Regions from separate parts of the Massilia sp. BHUDP2 genome, predicted to be linked through region 2. Evidence: riboswitches for the same ligand, from Rfam matches in the RefSeq annotation. Region 2 holds a riboswitch; the other holds the start of a gene.
What was found. Region 2 has a riboswitch for cobalamin ahead of ACK6C6_RS24410 (TonB-dependent receptor domain-containing protein). Riboswitches for the same ligand answer to the same signal wherever they lie in the genome.

Region 1 (4,410 bases), on a different contig from region 2:
TTTCTCGTCCGGCGAGGTGGCGTTCCAGGCCACGGTCTCGCTGCTGCCGTCGGCGAAGCGCACCACCAGGGTCTGCGGCACGCTGGCGCTGTCGCGGCGCACGGTCACCCGGGTACGCCAGGGGAAGGGGCCGCCCTGCCTGGCGTTCGGATTGGCCTTGCTCCAGTTCGCGCGCAGCCTGGCGATGCGCTCGTCCACCGCCGCCTGGCTCTCTTCGACGCGCTTGCCGTCCACCACGCGGGTGCCGGCCAACGGCAGCTCTTCTTCGCTCGACAGCCTGGCCACCTTGTCGTCGACGCGTGCGGTCGCATAGACCTGCTGCGCGAAGACCTCTTCGACAGCGGTGCGCTCGCCGCTGCCGTCCGCCAGCGCTTCGCGCAGGTCGGCAATGCTGGGGTGGCGGAACTTCCAGCGCCGGTAGTATTCCTTGAAGCCGCGCTCCATGGCCTCGCTGCCGATGCGCTGCTCCAGGTCGCGCATCACGGTGGCGCTGCGGGTGTAGACCGGATCGATGCCCTGCAGGCGCTGCCAGGCGTTCTGGCCGGGCGCATCCAGCGGCCGCTCACGCGGGGCGAACAGGCGCATGGCGTCGAAGCCCTCGAATCCCGGATCGAAGCCGATCCGCTTCAGGAAACCGGGGGCGGGATAGACCTGCTGTCCGCGGTCGCGCATCGCGCGGTTTTCCCAGTAGGCGGTCAGGCCTTCGTCGAGCATCGGCTCCTCGAACTCGTTGCTGGCCAGGATGCCCTGGAAGAAGTTGTGGCCGAGTTCGTGGATCGTCACGGCGTCCAGTTCATATTCTTGCAGCGATTTGGGCGGAACCTCGGCATGGCCGGACGCGGTGATGAAGGTCGGGTACTCCATGCCGCCGGCTTCCTGCGCGTTGTAGGGCGGGATCACGACGGTCAGCGTGCGGTAGGGGTAGGGGCCGAGCTTGCGCGAGAAATAGGCCAGCGAATCCTTGGCCGCCTTCATGACCGGCCTGGCGCTGGCCTCGTATTCCTGCGGGTACAGCACCTGCACGGTCACGATCGGGCTGCCGGGACCGGTCCAGGTCTCCACCAGCGGCGGGGCGCTGCGCTTGTCCGCGGTCCAGGCGAAGTCGTGCACGTCGTGCTGCACGTAGCGGTGCGTCAGCAAGCCGTTCTTCTCGACGGGCGCACCCTGCAGCGCGCCGGTCGCGCCCACCGTATAGCCCTTCGGCACGGTCAGGCTCACGTCATAGCTGCCGAAATCGGCGTAGAACTCGGACTCCATGTGGAATTCGTGCGCATTCCAGCGTGGCGCGGTGGCGCCGCGCTCGCCCGGCAGTTCGAGCACTGCGATCTTCGGGAACCACTGGGCCACCAGGTGGAAGCTGCCGTAGTAGCCGGTGCGCGCGATCACGCGCGGCAGCTGGGTGGTGAAGGCCATGTCGAGCGTGGTCGAGGCGCCGGGGGCGACCGCCTCGGGCAGGTCGAGGCGCGCCACCGTGTGGTCGGTGGCCGGGCCGCCGTCCGGCTGGACGAAGCGCCATGGCACGGCTGCGCCGCCTTGAGTCACGCTGCGCAGCGCGATGTGGCCCCATTCGCCGTCGCCGATCTCGGCGCCGCTGCGGAAACGTTCGCCGCGCTGGCGCTGCTCGGTGAAAAAGCTGCTGCCTTCGCCTTCGAAGGCGTTCATGTAGAGGTGAATGTAGACGCTGCGCGCCGGTACCGCGCTGCGGTTGCGCCAGGTGAGCTGCTGCTGGCCGGCGATCACGTGCTTGTCCGGGTCGAGCGTGGCGCTGATGCGGTAGCTGGCCACGCGCTCGGACAGGGTCGCGTGGTCGCCGCTGCGGATGCCGCCCCAGGCATCCGGGCTGCTCGGCGCCGTGACGGCGGCGGCGTTCGGCGCGGCCAGCGCGATGCCGTCGAGCGAAGGCGTGGCCGCGGGCGGGGGCGCGTCAGCCTGGGCCAGCCAGGCGCCGGCGCCGCCGAAGGCCAGCAGTGCGGCGCATGCCAGCGCGCGCAGGCCTTGTCGCTGTCTATAAATCTGCATGCAGGACTCCCAGTTGTCGATGTTGTATTTATATGAGCGCGACTATATCCAGAACATCGGCGAATTGCCATGCGCAGGGAATGGAAGCACAAAATACGACAACGAAATGCAGGAAAGCTTGTCAGGTTATAATCTCGCCGTTCTGGTGCCCGCGCATGCGCTCCGCATGTGCAGTTAAACGGGAAACACGAGGCAAAGGCGCTGCGCGCCCGAACCAAGATGTGCTGCCCCCGCAACGGTCAACAAGCACTGCTTCGCATACGCGAAGCGGTAGGCTGCTCCAAACACCACTGTGCCGACAGGCATAGGAAGGTGGCGCGGTCCGTCTTGCAAGCCCGGATACCGGCCAGACAGGTGGAAGCGACCGCATGCGAGCAGCGTGGCGGCGCCTTCCGTTGAACGCCGGGCTTGCGGGGACGCAGGCCGGTGCCATTACCGAGAACATCCGAACATGAACTTTGCTGTCGTACCACGCAGCGCGCCGGCGGTGAAGCCGCTCGCGCTGGCTTGCGCCCTGTCCCTGTCCATCCTTGCCGCCAAGGCCGCCGCCCAGGACAGCCTGCCTTCGATCGTCATCACCGGCGCGCGCTTCCCGGCGCAGCCTGCCAGCGCGCCGATCGGCGCCACCGTGATCACGGCTGATGACATCCGCCGTTCCGGCGCCGCCGACGTCAACGCGGCGATCCGCAAGGTCGGCGGGGTCTATGGACGCCAGAGCCTGGACGCCTCGCCGGACTTCGCGCTCGACCTGCGCGGCTTCGGCTCGAACAGCGCCCAGAACCTGGTGATCCTGGTGGACGGCGTGCGCCTGAACGAGAACGAACTGACCAACGCGGTGCTGTCGAGCATCCCGGTCGATACCGTCGAGCGCATCGAGATCCAGCGCGGCGGCAGCAGCGTGCTGTACGGCGAAGGCGCGACCGGCGGCGTGATCAACATCATCACGCGCCGCGCCGGCGCGAACGGCACCCACGGTTCGGTCTTCGCCGAAGCAGGGCGCTTCGACGCCCACGACCTGCGCGCCTCGATCACCCATGGCGCCGGCCCGCTTTCTTTTGATGTGGCGCTGGCCGACCGCGGCACCGACAACTACCGCGCCAACAGCGAGTTCAAGCAGAAGACCGCCAGTGGCGGCGTCCAGTACGCCTACGGCGCGGGCCGCGCCGGCCTGCGCTTCGAACATTCCGAGCAGGACGCGCGCTTCCCGGGTTCGCTCACGGAGGCCCAGTACCTGGCCAATCCGCGCCAGACCCTCACGCCGGACGATTTCGGCACCCTGGACACCGACCGCGTCAGCGCTTTCGTCGAGCACCGCGTCGGCAGCCTCGAGCTGGCCGCGGAACTCTCGCACCGCGAGCGCGAGGTCGCAGCCAGTTACTTCTACCCCGGCGGCGTCACCCGCGTCGCCTATGACGCCAGCCAGACCCAGTTCTCGCCGCGCCTGCGCCACACGGCCAGCCTGGGCGACAAGCGCAACGAGCTGGTGGCCGGCATCGACCTGGTGCGCTGGGAGCGCCGGACCGAGTCCGATTTCTCGCGCGGCGACGCCGAGCAGGATTCGAAGGCCATCTACCTGCGCAACGAAGTCCTGTGGAACGCTCCCCACAATGCCCGCCTGGCGATCGGCGGTCGCCACGAACGCTTCACCAAGGATTACTCCGACCCGCTGGCCTTCCCGCCGGTGCTGGGTGAGCACCGCAGGCAGTCGATCAATGCCTGGTCGCTGGAAGGCAGCGTCGACCCGATGCCGCAGCTGACCGTGTTCGCCAAGCTCGGCCGCAGCTACCGCATCGCCAACGTGGACGAGAACAGCCTGCGTTCGGGGCTTGAGGTGCTGGCGCCGCAGACCTCGCGCGACCTGGAGCTGGGCGTGACCGCCGGCGGCCCGGCGCGCCAACTGACTGCGCGCCTGTTCCGCCACCGCCTGAAGGACGAGATCTTCTACGACCCGACCATCGGCTGGGGCGCCAACACCAACCTGGATCCGACCCGTCGCCAGGGCTTCGAGCTCGAAGCGCAGCAGGCCCTGACCCAGGACCTGCGACTCTCCGCCAAGTGGCAGCGCGTGGACGCCGAGTTCACCGGCGGCCAAGGTGCTGAGTACCCCAATGCCGGCCGCGAGATGGTGCTGGTGCCGAAGAACGTCGTCACCGTGCGCGCCGCCTGGACCCCGGCCAGCGGCCACAGCGCCGACATCGGCGCCCAGTGGGTCGACAGCCAGCGCTACGGCAGCGACTTCACCAACAGCTGCGGCGCCCGCATCCCGTCGTACACCACCGTCGACGCGCGCTACGCCTACCGCATCAAGGGCTGGGAAGCGGCCGTCAGCGCGCTCAACCTGGCCGACCGCCAGTACTACAGCAATGCCTTCGGCTGCCGCTCGGGCATCTA
Region 2 (4,410 bases):
CCTCGAAACGCTGGCCGCCCAGCTCGGCCTGATCCAGGGCACGACGCGCATCCGGATCACGGATCCCGCCATCCTGGTATGTGCGGGCGACCATGGTGTCGTGGCGGAAGGCGTATCGGCCTATCCGCAGGACGTGACCTGGCAGATGGTCGAGAACTTCCTGGCCGACGGCGCCGCCATCAATGTATTCGCGCGCCAGAATGGCTGTGCGCTGCATGTGGTCGATGCGGGCGTGAACCACGACTTCGGCGTGCGTCCCGGCCTGCTCGACCGCAAAATCGCCAAGGGCACGCGCAACTTCGCCGCCGAGCCGGCGATGTCGCGCCGGCAGCTCGAGGACGCGCTGGAGCATGGCATGGCATTGGCGCGCGACCTGCCCGGCACCGTGGTCGGCTTCGGCGAGATGGGCATCGGTAATACGACCGCCGCCGCGGCCATCATGCACAAGCTGACCGGGCTGCCACTGGAGCAATGCGTGGGCGCCGGCACGGGCCTGTCGTCGGACGGCATCCGGCGCAAGCAGCAAGTCATCGCCGCTGCCATACAAAAGCATGGCGGGGCAGACGACCCGCTCGCCGTGCTGGCCACCTTCGGCGGCTTCGAGATCGCCATGATGACGGGCGCGATGCTCAAGGCCGCCGAGCTGCGCAAGGTCCTGCTGATCGACGGTTTCATCGTCACCAGTGCCTTGCTGGTGGCCGCTCGCCTGCAGCCGGCGATCCTCGACTACTGCGTGTTTGCCCACGCATCGAGCGAAAACGGCCACCGCCTGATGCTCGACGCCCTCGGCGCCCAGCCCCTGCTGCAGCTCGGCCTGCGCCTGGGCGAAGGCACCGGCAGCGCACTCGCCCTGCCCCTGCTGCATGCGGCCGCCAACTTCCTGAACGAGATGGCGACCTTCGCCTCCGCCCAGGTCAGCACCGGCGCAAAGTAAAGACCATGCAGCAGCTGCGCCTGTTCTTCATCGCGGTCCAGTTCTTCACGCGCCTGCCGATCCCGCGCTGGGTCGGCTTCGAGCAGGAGTGGCTGCACCATGCGTCGCGCTACTTCCCGCTGGTCGGCATCGTGGTCGGTACGATCGCCGCCGGCGTGTACGCCGCCGCCGCACTGGTGTTTCCCGCTCCGGTCGCGGCAGTGCTCTCGACCGCAGCGACCATCTATGCCACCGGCGCCTTCCACGAGGACGGCTTTGCCGATACCTGCGATGGCCTCGGCGGCGGGATGACGCGCGAACGCGTGCTCGAGATCATGAAGGACTCGCGGGTCGGCGCCTACGGCGCCATCGGCGTGGTGTGCATGCTCGGCGCGAAGTGCAGCACCCTGGCAATGCTGCCGCCAGCCAGCGCCATCGGCGCCCTGCTGCTCGCCCATCCGCTGTCGCGCCTCGCGGCCACCTCCCTCATCTGGCGCATGGAGTATGCGCGCGCCGAAGGCAAGACCAAGCCGCTGGCCGAACGCATGACGACAAGCGAATTCACGATCGCATCCGCCACGGTCGCCATCGCCGCCGCCATCCTGCTGGCGAGCGGCGCGCTCGACCTGCGCGCCCTGCTTGCCGCGCTCGTCGCGGGTGTTGCTGTGACCTGGTGGCTGGCCCGCAAGTTCGCGCGCCGCATCGGCGGGTATACCGGCGACTGCCTCGGCGCCGTGCAGCAGCTGGCCGAAGTCCTCATCTATCTTGCCGTGCTGGCCACACTCGGCCACGGCGCCCTCGCATAAGGATGCGGCTGATCCTGGTGCGCCATCCCCAGCCGGAGGTCGCGCCCGGCCTCTGCTACGGCAGCGCCGACGTTTCGACATCTATCGAAGCGATCATGCAGGTCGCCACCACGCTGCGCGCGGCCGGCTTGCCCGGGCGACTCCCCGTCTACGCCAGCCCGCTCGCACGTTGCGCGACCCTCGCCGCGGCGCTCGAGGTCCCGGTCACGCTCGATGCCCGCCTGGGCGAGATGGATTTCGGCGCCTGGGAGATGCGCGCGTGGGACACCATCCCGCGCGCCGAGGTCGACGCCTGGGCCGCCGACCTGCTGCACTACCGCCCCGGCGGCGGCGAGAACGTGCTCGAGGTGGCCCGCCGCGTCGCCGCATTCCGCCAGCAGCTGCGGCATCCTGCGGCGCTCGTCATCTGCCACGCCGGCACGATCCGCCTGTTGTCCGCCCTGCACCCAGGGGGCAGCATCGAACAGGCCGCGTTACGCGCCGCCGCCAGCGCCCACCGCATCGGCTACGGTGAAGTCGTCGTGCTGAAAGACTGACAACGCCGCGCGACCCTGCGTATAATGGCGGCGTTTTGGTGCTCGCGGTCGTGTCCACGACCGCAGTTAAACGGGAAACACGAAGCCCTTCAACAAGGCCAACGTGTGCTGCCCCCGCAACGGTAAGCAAGTGCCGCGCTCGATGTTCGGGCCACGCGGCAAACCGTCTTCCATGACCACTGTGCGAACGCATGGGAAGGTCGGACGGCCACACTTGCCAGCCCGGATACCGGCCAAAAGGTGGAAGCGTGCCATTGGCGCGCTTCTGATCAATCTGGCCTACGGGGACGTCGGCTGGTTGTCTTTTGATTGAGCTATTCATGAACTTTCCTGTAACACGGCTTGCGGCCGCGCTGTCGCTCGCATTCGCCCTTGCTGCGCCCGCAGTCGCCCAAACCCTTGATTCGGTCCTCGTCACCGCCAACCGCATGCCGCAGCGCGCGGTCGACGTGATCGCCGACACCACGGTGATCCACGCCGACGAGATCGCCCGTTCCGGCGCAGGCTCGGTGGCCGACGTGCTGCAGCGCCAGCGCGGCATCGAGATCACCCGCAACGGCAGCGCCGGCGCCTCGACCAGCGTATTCCTGCGCGGCGCCAACAGCAACGGGGGCGTGGTCCTGCTGGACGGCGTACGCATCGGGTCGTCCACCAGCGGCGTCGCCGCCTGGAATGCGGTGCCGCTCGGCGCCATCGAACGCATCGAAATCGTCTACGGCCCGCTCAGCACCCTGTACGGCGCGGACGCCATCGGCGGCGTGATCCAGATCTTCACCCGCAAGGGCGAGGGCGGCCCGGTCGTCAGCGGCTCGGTCGGCGCCGGCAGCAATGCGACGCGCCAGATCGACGCCAGCGTGCACGGCGCGGCCAATGGCCTGCGCTACGCCATCGGCGCCGGCCATGAAGAGTCGGACGGCTTCTCGGCCACGCGCCCGGGCGCCTTCGGCTTCAACCCGGACAAAGACGGCTACCGCCGCCGCAACGCCAACGGCCAGCTTTCCTACGCGCTGGCCCCGAAATTCGAAGTCGGCGCCCAATTCCTGCACAGCGACCTGCGCGCGCAGTACGACAGCGGCAGCGCCGCCTACGACGTCCACAACGAGCAGGACCTGAACACGGCGGCGGTCTATGCCACCGGCCAGTTCAGCACCGCCTGGCGCAGCACCCTGCAGTACGCGCGCTCGGACGACAAACTGGGCAGCTTCACCAGCAGCGCCCCATCCGGCGCCAGCCAGATCGACACCCGGCAGGACGAGCTGACCTGGCAGAACAGCATCGCGCTCGGCCCCGACACCCTGCAGCTGCTCTACAGCCACCGCAAGGAGGAAGTGGAATCGAGCTCCACCGCGGCCCTCTCGCGCTCGCGCAGCACCAACGCGTATGCGGCCGTTTATTCGGCCAAGCGTGGCGCCCACCTGTTCGATGTCAGCGCCCGCCATGACCGTTCGTCGGTGTATGGCAGCAAGAACACCGGCGCCGCCGGCTATGGCTACGACTTCGGCTCTGGCCTGCGCGCCACCGCCAGCGTCGGCACCAGCTTCCGCGCGCCGACCTTCAACGAGCTGTACTACCCGAACTACGGCCTGCCGACCAACCGTCCGGAACAGGGCCGCAACCGCGAAGCCGGCTTGCGCTACGACGCCGGCGACGTGCAGTTCGACGCCACCTGGTTCCGCAACCGCCTGACCGACATGATTGTCTCCGCCACGCCCTGCCCGGGCCGGGCCGGCAGCTGCGCCTACAACGTCAACCGGGCCCAGCTCGAAGGCGTCACGGTGGCGGCGCGGACGCGCGTCAGCGGCATCAACCTGCGCGGCAGCCTGGACTGGCAGGATCCGAAGGACCTCACCACCGGCAAGCAGCTGGCGCGCCGCTCGAAAAAGCATGCCAGCTTCAGCGCCGACAGCAGCTGGGGCGTGCTCAAGGCCGGCGCCGAGCTGCAGCTCTCCGGCGAGCGCTTCGACGATGCCGCCAACCGCAATCGCCTGGGTGGTTACGGCCTGCTCAACCTGTACACTACCTGGCAAGTGGCGCCGGACGTATCGCTGCTGGTCCGCCTCGACAACGTCGCCGACAAGCAGTACGAGCTGGCGCGCTACTACGGCACCAGCGGCCGCACCTGGTTCGCCGGCCTGCGCTACGGCATCCGCTGACC

Region 1: linked by a shared signal. The riboswitch ahead of ACK6C6_RS16015 (TonB-dependent receptor) and the one ahead of ACK6C6_RS24410 (TonB-dependent receptor domain-containing protein) in region 2 are both predicted to bind cobalamin.

The regions. Positions count from the first base shown of each region.
Region 1 covers NZ_JBJUVW010000002.1:1,207,127-1,211,536, reverse strand. The annotation lists gene ACK6C6_RS16020 (M1 family metallopeptidase) at 1-2,019, opposite strand, end outside; cobalamin riboswitch at 2,146-2,385, shown strand; gene ACK6C6_RS16015 (TonB-dependent receptor) at 2,471-4,410, shown strand, end outside.
Region 2 covers NZ_JBJUVW010000006.1:10,016-14,425, reverse strand. The annotation lists gene cobT (nicotinate-nucleotide--dimethylbenzimidazole phosphoribosyltransferase) at 1-934, shown strand, start outside; gene ACK6C6_RS24420 (adenosylcobinamide-GDP ribazoletransferase) at 940-1,719, shown strand; gene ACK6C6_RS24415 (histidine phosphatase family protein) at 1,722-2,255, shown strand; cobalamin riboswitch at 2,275-2,508, shown strand; gene ACK6C6_RS24410 (TonB-dependent receptor domain-containing protein) at 2,576-4,408, shown strand.